DNA from 2 places in the Soonwooa sp. T0.1_25 genome. Region 1 is predicted to be linked to the other one. Evidence: riboswitches for the same ligand, from Rfam matches in the RefSeq annotation. Region 1 holds a riboswitch; the other holds the start of a gene.
The links. A riboswitch is a leader RNA that binds a small molecule or an ion and turns the genes downstream of it on or off. The one in region 1 is predicted to bind S-adenosylmethionine.

Region 1 (6,226 bases):
TCTCATCAAGATTACGTTCTACTCCACTTCCTTTAGGATATTCGATTTTCAAACTATCACCATAGAAAAAGTGAAAACGCTGCAAGCTTTCCACAATCAGGAAATTAATCGGAAACCAAATCGGTCCTCGCCAGTTGCTATTTCCACCAAACATTCGGCTGTCACTTTCGGCAGGCGTATAATACACCACATAATCGTGACCTCCAACATTGAAACTAAAAGGCGTGTTTTCATAAATTTTCGACAAAGCACGAATCCCATAATCACTCAAAAACTCAGCTTCATCGACCATTCTGTTTAAGACTTTAGTCAAACGAGTTTTGCGCATAATGCTCATAAAATGTTTGTTACCTTCACCTTCCACATACCATTGCGACACCAACTTAGTCAAATCAGTTTTGTTGCGTAACACCCAATCCATTCGTTTTTTAAAATTCGGCAATTTCTCCAAAAGGCTATGTTCGATAACCTCAACAGCGAACATTGGGATAAGCCCAACGATGCTTCGTAACTTTAAATTGACGCTATTTCCGTCTGACAATTTTAACAAATCATAGAAGAAACCATCTTCCTCATTCCAAAGTCCAATATTATCTTCACCCAAATTCTCCATCGCTTCGGCAATGTATAAGAAGTGTTCAAAAAACTTAATCGCCATATCTTCGTAGACAGGATTGTATGTCGCCAACTCCATCGCGATGCGCATCATGTTAAGCGCATACATCGCCATCCAACTTGTACCATCGGCTTGCTCCAAAGTTTGACCAGCATCCAATTCCATATTGCGGTCAAAAGCACCAATGTTATCAAGACCTAGGAAACCGCCACCAAAAATATTATTGCCTTTAACGTCTTTTCGGTTAACCCACCAAGTAAAATTGAGTAGCAACTTCTGGAACACATTTTCTAAGAAAAACAAATCTGCTTTACCATTATGTTTTTCATCGATTTTAAAAACCCTGAAAGTCGCCCAAGCATGTACGGGCGGATTAACATCGCTAAAATTCCATTCGTAGGCTGGCTGTTGTCCGTTCGGATGTAGATTCCATTCTTTGGTCAAAAGCATCAATTGATTTTTCGCAAAAGCTGCATCTATCAGACTAAAACTCACACAATGAAATGCCAAATCCCAAGTCGCGTACCACGGATACTCCCATTTATCAGGCATCGAAATAATATCTTTATTATGAAGATGCTGCCAATCGACATTTCTTACAAAACCTTGTCGTTCTACAGGATGGTTAGGATCGCCTTTTAGCCATTTTCCAACATTGTAATGATAGAATTGTTTATTCCAAAGAAGTCCTGCAAACGCTTGTCGTTGCACATTTTTTTCGTCCTCGTCTTTTACGTCTTGCTGAATGCCTGCGTAGAAATCATTCGCTTCTTGAATTCGATGATTGATCTGATCTTCAAAATCCCAAAATGCATCATCCATAATATGTGGCGATAATCGAAATTCAAAAGTTTTATTGCCTTTCGCAGGAATCATCTCCTCACATCGAAAAGCCGATTTTGTCCCAACTCGATTTGGATTAACAGAAGTTCCGCCGCGTAAAACATAATCGTTAATACCGTCTTTATAAAACTTACCAGTTGTAACTTCACCGAAAAGTTTCGGTCTATTGGTTTCATTATCACAAAAAAGAGGTTCTACGTTGCGACTTCTCGAGTACAATTTCTTTATTGACAAACTATCATGATGAACATCGATTTCTGCATCTTTCGAAAAACCTAGATTTGGCTTATAAGTATTATAACCCCAGGACCAGTTATTGCGATACCAAAGCGTCGGCAGCACCACCAAAGGCGCATCCTTGTCGCTTCTATTATGGACATCAACTCTGATCAAAAAATCATCTTCTCCAACTTTCGCATATTCAATAAAAATATCAAAATAAGCATCTTTGTCAAAAACGCCAGTGTCAAAAATCTCATATTCCATTTCCTTGTTAGATCGTTGGGCATTGGTCGCCACCAAATCATAGTACGGAAAAGCATTTATCGGATATTTGTACACCATTTTCATATAGCTGTGCGACGGCGTATTGTCAATATAGTAGAAAATCTCTTTAATATCTTCGCCGTGGTTACCTTCGTAATTGCTTAGCCCAAAGAAGCGTTCTTTGATCATTTTGTCATTTTTATTCCAAAACGAAAGCGCAAAACACAACATTTGCTTATCGTCAGAAATTCCCGCAATTCCTTCTTCCGCCCAACGATAAGTCCAACTTTCGGCGCGATCATGCGTTGTATAACCCCATGCATCGCCATTGCTACTATAATCTTCTCGCACATTTCCCCATTGGCGGTGGCTCACATACGGCCCCCACTTTTTCCAATTTGGATTATTGAGTTTATCTTGTTCTGTCATATAATTTTATTTCTGAAGCATTTCAGATTCATTTTTAGGAGCATCGAGATTATTGAATTCTTAGACATCAAATCCCGCTGTCACTACTCGCTATTATATTTTTAAAAAAAATAAAATGAGCTCAAACATACCGTTCCATCGGGGCTATATTTGAAGATTTGTCATTCTTTTGACTATTAAAAAGAACCAATCCAAAATACTGTTTTCCGTTATCCATTATCCGAAAAACTCTCTAACGTTGACATTCCACCATCGATGTAGATGCTTGCTCCCGTAATATAATCTGAAAAGTCGCTTGATAAAAATACTGCTAAATTTCCAATATCTTCTGCTTTTCCGATTCTATTATATGGTATCAAAGTCATCAATGCATTAAAAGAAGCTTCGTTATCCCAAGCCGATTTGTTAATAGGCGTTTGGATGGCTCCCGGACAAATATTGTTGATTCGGATTTTATCTTTTCCATATTCCTGAGCCAAAGTTTGCATCAATATTCGCAGGGCGCCTTTGCTTGAAGCATAATTGGCGTGTCCAGCCCAAGGAATATTTTCGTGGACACGGCTGATGTTTACGATTTTCCCTAACGAAATAGATTTATCATTCATCCCCCTTTTCAAAAACTCCCGAATCGCCTCGCGTGCGCACAGAAACTGACCAGTAAGATTAACATCAATTACCTTTTGCCATTGCGCTAAAGTCATATCAATAAATTTTGCGTCTTGTTGTAATCCAGCATTGTTTACAAGAATTTCAACTGTTCCGTATGTATCAATCGTCTTTTGAAAGATCGCCTAGACTTCAACTTCTTTATTTACATCACATTGACTTAGCATGCCTTGTTCGCCTTTAACAAAAATATCATCAAGAATGATTTGTGCAGCTTCTTTCGAGTGTTCCGAAGAATGATTAACAATGACAATGGCGCCAGAAGCCGCTAAACATTTTACAATTCCTTCTCCTATTCCACTGCTAGAACCAGTAACGATTGCAACTTGTCCATTTAATTTTATTTCCATTTTATGTTTTTTAGAATTCTTTTTTATCAAAAATCATACGAGAAAATTTAATTTCTTTAAAAAATTTGCCAGATTAAAATAATTTAATTTTCAATAGAAAAATCTTAGAAACTCTACAAACACTAACAATTGCTAGCCGATAATTTTAAACCATTATTGCTTTTAATATTACAAAAACTATAATTTATTCTAAATTTTTAAAAATTTAAGATTATTTTATCGAATTATCAAAATTTTCATACATTTGCATTACCGCTCTTTCACATATTGAAAATGTTATCCAGAAAGGTTGAGGGACTAGACCCTATGAAACCTTAGCAACCCTTTGCGAAAGCGAAGAAGGTGCTACGTTCTACCATGTATTTGGAGAGATAACAACTGAAGTTCTTTACTCAACCATTCTTAGAGGCATTTTCAATGAAAAAAAATATTAAAGCATTGAAAAAAGAACTTTTAACTACAGATATTAAGTACAAATCATTTTCAGGACAGAATTTTGACATCCCTTTAAGCTACGAAGTATTCGGAAAAGCCCATGGCACCGCACCTATTGTATTGGTTAACCACGCTTTGACAGGCAACTCTACAGTGTCTGGCAGCAAAGGTTGGTGGAAAAACATTATTGGTCCACAAAAAATAATTTCTACCAAAAAATATAGTATTATTAGTTTTAACATACCTGGTAACGGTTATAATGATTTCTTTATCGATAATTACGAAGATCTTACAACCAAAGATGTTGCGGCGATTTTTTTACAAGGTTTAGAAAATTTAGAAATAAAAACTTTACACAGCATTATTGGTGGCTCGTTAGGAGGTTCCATCGGTTGGGAAATGCTAGCCATCAACCCTAAAATCAGCGAAAAATTTATCCCAATTGCTTCGGATTACAAAACCCACGATTGGTTACATGCACAATGTTTGGTTCAAAAATATCTTTTAGACTCACCTGAAAAACCACTAGAAAAAGCAAGAGCACACGCCATGCTTTGCTACAGAACGCCAGAATCGCTTAATGAAAGATTTGAGGGTAAATTAACAAAAGAAAATACTAGGCGCGAGTCCGAAGATTGGTTAATCTACCACGGAAAAAGTCTCAACGAAAGATTTAGTTTAAAAGCTTACAAATTGATGAACCATCTTCTGATGACCGTTGATACTAACGAAAAAGTGTTATCCAAAATAAAAGCAAACATTAACCTCATTGCGATTAACACAGATTTGTTTTTTCCAGCTTCGGAAATCAAAAAATGTTACGAAAAAATTAAGACACATAAAGAAGATATTTTCTACGACGAAATTGTTTCTATCCACGGCCACGACGCATTTTTAATAGAGTATGAACAATTGCAAGAATTATTAAAACGTATTTATTAGAACAAAATGACAGACCAAAATCCAATTAGTATATACAGAAAGAAAGCTTTAGTCAACTTTGAAGGCAAAGACTTTCTTGGACAAATCGGCATCGACTCTCGAATCTTTACAACACTTAACAAAGGTGGCATCAGCGTTGGGGTTATTTCTCAACAAGCCATCGAAAATGGTGTTTCAGTTTTGGTTGATGAGAAAGATGCCGAGGACGCCGTGGCATTATTGAAGAAAGAATTCCAAAATGAAAAAGCAGCTGGCATAGTGAGTAATATTTACAGCATTGACAATCTTTGCGTTCTTGGATTTGTTTCGGAACAAAATGCTAAAATCATGTCGGAACTTCAACGCAACAAGATTTATCCTTTGTTGCTTAACCAAGTGTCATCGACTGGTAGAGTTAACATTGTTGTAACTGACAATCAAACCGAAATCACTCAAAATATTATTGAAACCGAACTTTTCGGAAAACCTAAAGTTGTTCACTTAGCTTTAATTGGTCACGGAAATGTTGGTTCAACACTTATCGAACAGATTTTAGATTCTGCCTACGATATTTTGAACAGAAAAAGAATTGATCTTAAAGTCGTTGCGATTTCTAATTCCAAAAAAATGGCTTTAAACAAATCTGGTTTTGGCAGCGATTGGAGACAAAAAATAAACTATTCGAACACTAAAAGTAATATCTCAGAACTTATCAGTTACACAAAAGAGCACAACTTAGAAAACCTAATTGTTGTGGACAATACCGCGAGTCCAGCTTTTGTAAAAAACTATACCAAATTTGTCGAAAACGGTTTTGATGTGGTTTCATCAAATAAAATCTTCAATACTTTACCTATTTCAGATTATCGAAATTTCAGAACGCAACTTGCAAAAAATAATAAAAAATATTTATACGAAACCAATGTTGGTGCAGGTTTACCATTAATTGATACGCTTAAATTACTGCATTTATCGGGAGAAGATATCACCAGAATAAAAGGGGTTTTCTCAGGAACATTAAGTTATGTCTTCAACCAATTTTCTGTTCGTAATGAGAAATTTTCAACCATCGTAAAAGAAGCAATGAACAAAGGTTTTACAGAGCCAGATCCGCGCGAAGACCTTTCTGGAAACGATGTTGCAAGAAAACTTTTGATCCTTGCTCGCGAATTAGATTTAATGAACGAATTCGAAGATATCAATATCAAAAACCTAGTTACAGAACCGCTTCTTCCAATTTCAAAAGACGAATTTTTGACACGAATAGATGAGTTGGACGAAACTTTCCAAAAGATAAAAGACGAACAAGAACCCTATCATGTTTTACGTTACGTTGGCGATTTGCATGGCGATTTAAGTCAAGACAAAGGCGAACTGGATGTAAAATTAATTTCCGTTCCTGCCAATTCTGCTTTGGGACAATTAAAAGGTTCCGATTCTATTTTTGAAATCTACACAGAAAGTTACGGCGAAAATCCGA
Region 2 (6,226 bases), on a different contig from region 1:
AACACAATTGCCGAAAAAAAGAAAATTCTCACAGACCTAAGAACTAAAATCATTAATACATATAAAAATCATTTAATAGATTCTGATGTTTACAAGGATTATATCTCGGAAAAAATCAATAAAATAAATTTCATAATAAACCCAGATGTAACTCTTGAACTGTTGAATTTTGAACTTTTCAAAAGCCTTATTGATAATTCTTACGATACAGTAGTTAACCATTTTGAAAAACAATCCAAACTAGAAAGGTTTGAAATATACAAACAAGAATTATTTGATTTCGTGAGGGGCTGTGAATTGAAAATAAAGGAATTAAACAATTACCAAATTACTATTTCACAAAAATTAATACAATTAGATAACAATAGTGATTTAGACATAAAATATAGCTTGACAACTGAAAAAGAAATAAATGCTTATCATATTAATAAATTGAAAGAATTAGTATCTTATCTATATGATAATCATCTTATTTTAAGAGACATAAAAAGAGAAGATGAGATTCCACTAACTGTTTTTGGGAATAGAAATTTTGATAAAATAGAAAATCTATACAATGAACTCATAGAACTAATTAATATCAGTCCTTCAAAAAAAGATTTTACTGAAGTCTTTAAAATTAACAATAAAATTCAAAATAAAATTAATCTTTCTAAACATTTTAACTCAAATAAACAATTTACTCTAAGTGATTATGGTTACTTAATCTCTACCCTTCAAGAATTCTTCATTGAAAGTATAAAACAAAACAATACAAAATATGATAATTGGTGGGCGGAAAGGTTCAAATTTGAAAGTATTGATAAGAGCTTTAAAGACATTAGAAAAATGAAAAGTAATGCAAAAAAAGATGTCAATAGAAAACCAAAATATAAAACTGAAATTGATTCTTTAAAAGATATTTTTTATTAAAATCCACAAAAACAGCAACTTTTTTTTCTGAAAAAATATTAAAATTATTCAAAAACCCTCTAATCATAAAGATTACAGAGGGTTATTTTTTTTTTAATTAACAATCACCAAAAATTTTTCCATCCTCAAAATCCACATTTTAATTGTTCCATTATTAATCAAATAAAATTACGTTATGGAAACATTAAAATTAGTACAGGTAACACCTGAAAGTTTAGCAGAAATTGTAAAAAATGCAGTTTCAAGTGAATTAGAAAGATTTTCAGATTTATTTAAAAAATCTGAATCAGATTCAGAGTATTTGACACGAGAAGAAGTTTGCAAGAGACTGAAAATCTCAAAAGGAACTTTAAACAATCGTAGTAGAAGTGGAGAAATACCTTCTCACAAAGTTGGGAGAAGAGTATTATACAGAAACTGCGAGGTTCAGGAGTATATTAACGGTCAAAAAAGAATGAGTTATGGAGAATAAAACAGTCCTCATTCAAAAAACCCTTCTAAAAGATTTGGAAGGGTTTATTTTAGAATTGAACGAATATAATAAACCTCATATCAAATTAGATATTGCCGTTTATTTTTTAAGTCTATTCATTAGCTTACCAAGTCATTACAGAAATACTGAAAAAGAAAATTATTTAGTTAGCTTAAATTCTGAAAAACTAAAAGGAATTTTCTCGAAATATACAAAGTATTTAGATTTTTTTATCGATAGTAAAATTATTGAAAAAGCCTTTAATTATTCTACGGATAAAGGAACAAGCAACCAATACAGATTAACAGAAAAGTATTTATTTGATGATATTATTGAATATATAATTACAGATAAATCTTTATTGAAAAAATTCGAAAAAGAAAAAAATAAAAAACTAAATGATAACGCTAATTCAATAAGTGACAAGAAAGAATTTCATCTCAAAAAGAGACCTCATTTAGTTCGGTATTTTGATGATAATTTAACAATAGATATAATGTTAGCTTTTGAGATAATTAAGCCCTACAAAGAGCTAAATTACGCCAAATATCAATCGGGAATGCAATTAATATCAGAGTATAATAAAAAAGACTGGAAATATTCTATTAATCCCAATTCTGATAATCGCTTACATACTAATTTAACCAGAACAAACAAAGAGTTAAGAAAATGTTTGTACTACAAAGAAGATAGATTAAGTGCAGTTGATATTAGAGCTTCTCAACCGTTCTTTTTTGCGGTTTTTCTAAAGGCTTTTTTAAAGAAAGATTACAAATTGGTTAAACAAATCGGAGCATCAAAATTAATATCTAAAAAGAAATTTGAGGAACTATGTAATTTAGATGTGGATAGAGACGAAATAATAGGATTCGTAGAAATTATTTTAACAGAAGATTTTTATACAAATTTTTCTAATCATTTAGAAATTCAAAATGATGAAGAAGGAAAAACTTATAAAATGAAAATCAATTACATCGAACCAAGAAGCAAATTAAAAAAAAGAAGGAAAATTGATTTTGAGCAACCAAGAATTAAAGAATCTTTTGAAACCAAAAGAGATTACGCAAAATCTGTAATGATGGAAGTCTTTTTCAGCAGTCCGAGAACAACAACAAAGGAAGCAAAACAATTTAGAACAATTTACCCAAGTATAAGTAAGATAATGAAATTTATAAAAGATGAATGTGTAAATTTTGATAAATTGTTAAGTCATATTGAATCGTACTGCTTATTAGATTATGTTGCTTTAAGAATTAACAAAAACCATAAAAACATGCCTATTTGGAGCATTCACGATTCTTTAGTAACCACTAAACAAAATATCCATTTATTAAAGGAAGAGGTAGAACAATTATTAAGTGAGGTAACAACAATAAAAAAAGATATATTAAAAGATATTATAGTAATAGACAATTGGTAATTAAATTATTATAATATTTATATTAGTAATACTTAATAAAAATTTACTCCTATTATTCCCTAATGTTGCCGATTTTATAAAATTAGCTGAAAATAATAATGCAAAATATTGATTAACAGTATTTTGCATTTTTATTTTAATATTTTGTCAAGAAAAAAATAATCTTTACTTTTACATTATCATCAAGACTAGTCTATAAAGACTGAGCAACCTGCTTGACCACAACAGGCGAAGGTGCTAAAACGATGTGATTATTTAACCCAAATAATAAAAATATGTTGTTTTCCTTCATTTTCAGTAAACATTTCCATAATTATTCAATTGAATACCATTCAGATAAAGATTTTAAAAATTCTCTATCAATAAAGTATTGTTATGTTATAAAATAACTTGAAAACCTCCGAGCCTACAAATGAAAATTAAAGAAACAAAAATCAAAACATTGCAAGCAAGTATTTTTATTGGTTTGGAGTATGGCTATACTCAAAAACAGATTGATGAAAATTTAGTTATTGAATCACTATCAGAATTACAAAAACAGCTTTCAAAAGAAAAAGATATTTATTTAAGTGCTTCTGTGTCAAAAACAGTAATTGTTTTGAATAACCAAAAAGAGCCACACCTTAAAATTGATTTTATTAATTATCCTAAATTTCCTTTAGATGAAAATATTTTTAAAGATGAGGTATTAATTATTGGAAAAGAATTAATGAAACAATTTAAGCAAAACAGAATATTAATTATTTATACAGACGAAACAGTTATGTTAGAACAATCAGAGGAAACAGACACTAGAATCAAAATTAAATAATAAAAAATAAAGAAAACCATAAATAATGTTTTCCTTATAAATTTAATTTAGCCAAGCTTTGTTAAGTAAAATAACTCATAACTATTAATTAATTCAACATGAAAACAATCAACAAAATTTTAACCCTGTTACTTTTAACCTTTACAGTCTTTTTAACTTTTATCATTTATAAACAACAAAAAGAAATTAACTCAATCAAAAAGAACATTAATGTAAAAAAAGATGTTTGGTCAAATCAAAGCTTTGACAGTTCATTTAACAATGATGAAATAAATGACAAAGTTTTGAATTTAGAAAGAGAAATTGAGGATTTAAAAAGCGAAGTAGAAACCTTAAAATTAAACCTCAATAATTTTTAATTGAATTAACATCAAACAAAAACTATAATGGAAAAACTACTTCAAGAATATTTTAATGATATATTAAATGAAATGAAGAAGTCTCAAAATGAAAGTGACAATTCAGGATTTTCAAAAGATGGAGAGGTTTACGTCAATCAGAATAATCTCCTCAGGTTTTTATTTTTTAGACTTTATTATGAGGATGACGATGAGTTGATAAGACTCTATAATAAAGAATTCCAAATAGGACTTACAGGAGAATATTTCCAACAACTTTATTTAGTTTGCTTTGACCGAATCTTTAAAAAAAGATTTGACATGTCACCTATTGGGGGAATTGAAAACAAAAAGGTTTTTATGAAAGGCAAAGTCTCTTTATTCAAAGGAAGATTAGTAATGACAGAAACGAAACTTACTATTATTAAATAACTACAATAATCATACAATTGACCAAAGATTGATTAAAGCATTTAATTGTAAACTGTAAATATATGGACATAAAAAGAAAGAAAATTTTAAATTTGTGAAAATTGAAATTGAGTGAATTAAAAAATTAATATAAATTCTTTATAGGAGCGTTGAACTCTGTTATTCTGTAAGAAATCGGCAAAATTTTAACAGCAAGAATAACAAGTCTCATGCACCGCCCCTCTGGGCGTGTGTTAGTAGGACTTGTTTGCTGTGGGCTTTGCCGAGCCTCTTACAACGATGTTTGAACCCACACGCTTTTTCTATTTAACAAACTTCATTTTGTGGGCTGATGAAATAAAAACTCAACTATTATGTTTATCGGAAAACAAACCCCCTACAAAATTAATACTGTATTAGACTTGTATGGAATTGGTTCTTATTCAACAACAGGGAAAGCCATTATGTTACTACTGAAACTATTGATGTTTGCTGTTCCATTCTATTTTGCTTATTCAATGTTTGACGATTTTGAATTTTCCTTTTTGAATATTTTGAAATTCATTGGATGGTTTATTTTAGCTCACTTTCTTCTTGAAACTCTATTTTTTGGATTTGTAACAGGATTTATGATAAGAAAGAAAACTGAATAATGAGGCTCATCAGATATATTCTCTTTATTCCAGCTTTATTTGCTGGAATGTTTTTGTCCAGAATAATTGATATAGTAACTGCGGTTTTATTACAAAAAAATGATTTTGGTACTTCGTTATCAATTTGGGCTGAATTTGTATCTACTTTAATTGCAGTAACAGTTGGTATTGAACTGGCTTTGATGGTGTATCCTAATAAAATTAAAAAGATTCCATTAGCTATTGTGGGCTTAGTTCTACTTTCCTTGGTATTATTAAGCATATATTCGGTATATGGATTAGACGAAGAGTTTGGAGAAACCACGAGAAGAGATAAGATTAAGTTGGTTTTTACGATAGTCGCTTATATGCTATCTTTTGGCTATTTTTTCAAAAAACATTTTCTCTCAAATGATTTTTTGAGTGAAGAAAAAGCTGAAAACAAAGAAAGGCAAAGCCAAAATAATTTTGACTATAGCAAAGAATTATTCAAAGTTTACTATTATGGTGACTTCTTTTTCTTCAATTTTTTCGGAAAATTTGATATGATAAATTTTGTCTTTGTAGATGAAGATAAATTTGATGAATTATTTGATGCAAATGTTAAAGGTGTACCTGTGTTTTTTAGTGTACAAAATAAAGATTTACAAACTTATAAAGATGAATATGGTAGAGATTGGTCAAGGCTTGAGAACGACAGCCTTTTTGCGGTATTCTTGTTTGAATATGTAAATTCTTTTAATACAGGAAATGTATCAGGTGTTAAGTTACTAAGTTTTAATAAGATTGAAGTCTATAAAAAGATTAGTTCGGAAAAAATTGAATTGTACTCAACGTGTATGGTGGGTGAGTTGAGAGAAAAGTTAAAAAATTCTAATAAATCCGAGACCAAATAGTATATACATAAACTACGCCCCCTCACAGGCAAAAGGAAAACCAATTTTTTTCAGCGGGTGGGGGCATTTTCAATTTGATTTCAAGTCAATTTTTTGGAAAAAATTCTTCAACTGAAAGTGATTTGATATGCTTAATAAGCCTTTTTAGATTCTATAGTAAATACATTAGATAAGTCGCAGGATTTGCTTTATGTAATTGAATTGCAATTAATTATGAATACTTTTTTGTCTTTTGTAAAGTTTTAAAAACCTTTTGCAATTGATTCAAATTATCCGTAAATATTGGTAGAGCATAATAGCAATATCCCAATGATGGTCAGAAGTTACATAATTT

Region 2: it holds a riboswitch for S-adenosylmethionine, as region 1 does, so the genes downstream of both, AC23MB_RS08795 (hypothetical protein) here and AC23MB_RS01810 (alpha/beta fold hydrolase) in region 1, are expected to answer to the same signal.

The regions. Positions count from the first base shown of each region.
Region 1 is NZ_JBYFBZ010000001.1:385,768-391,993, reverse strand. It holds gene AC23MB_RS01820 (MGH1-like glycoside hydrolase domain-containing protein) at 1-2,374, opposite strand, end outside; partial or broken gene AC23MB_RS01815 (glucose 1-dehydrogenase) at 2,584-3,390, opposite strand; SAM riboswitch class I at 3,664-3,768, shown strand; gene AC23MB_RS01810 (alpha/beta fold hydrolase) at 3,808-4,767, shown strand; gene AC23MB_RS01805 (ACT domain-containing protein) at 4,774-6,226, shown strand, end outside.
Region 2 is NZ_JBYFBZ010000005.1:117,072-123,297, forward strand. It holds gene AC23MB_RS08780 (hypothetical protein) at 1-912, shown strand, start outside; gene AC23MB_RS08785 (helix-turn-helix domain-containing protein) at 1,088-1,384, shown strand; gene AC23MB_RS08790 (hypothetical protein) at 1,374-2,804, shown strand; SAM-I-IV-variant riboswitch at 2,979-3,089, shown strand; gene AC23MB_RS08795 (hypothetical protein) at 3,217-3,615, shown strand; gene AC23MB_RS08800 (hypothetical protein) at 3,714-3,974, shown strand; gene AC23MB_RS08805 (hypothetical protein) at 4,002-4,385, shown strand; gene AC23MB_RS08810 (hypothetical protein) at 4,739-5,017, shown strand; gene AC23MB_RS08815 (hypothetical protein) at 5,017-5,892, shown strand.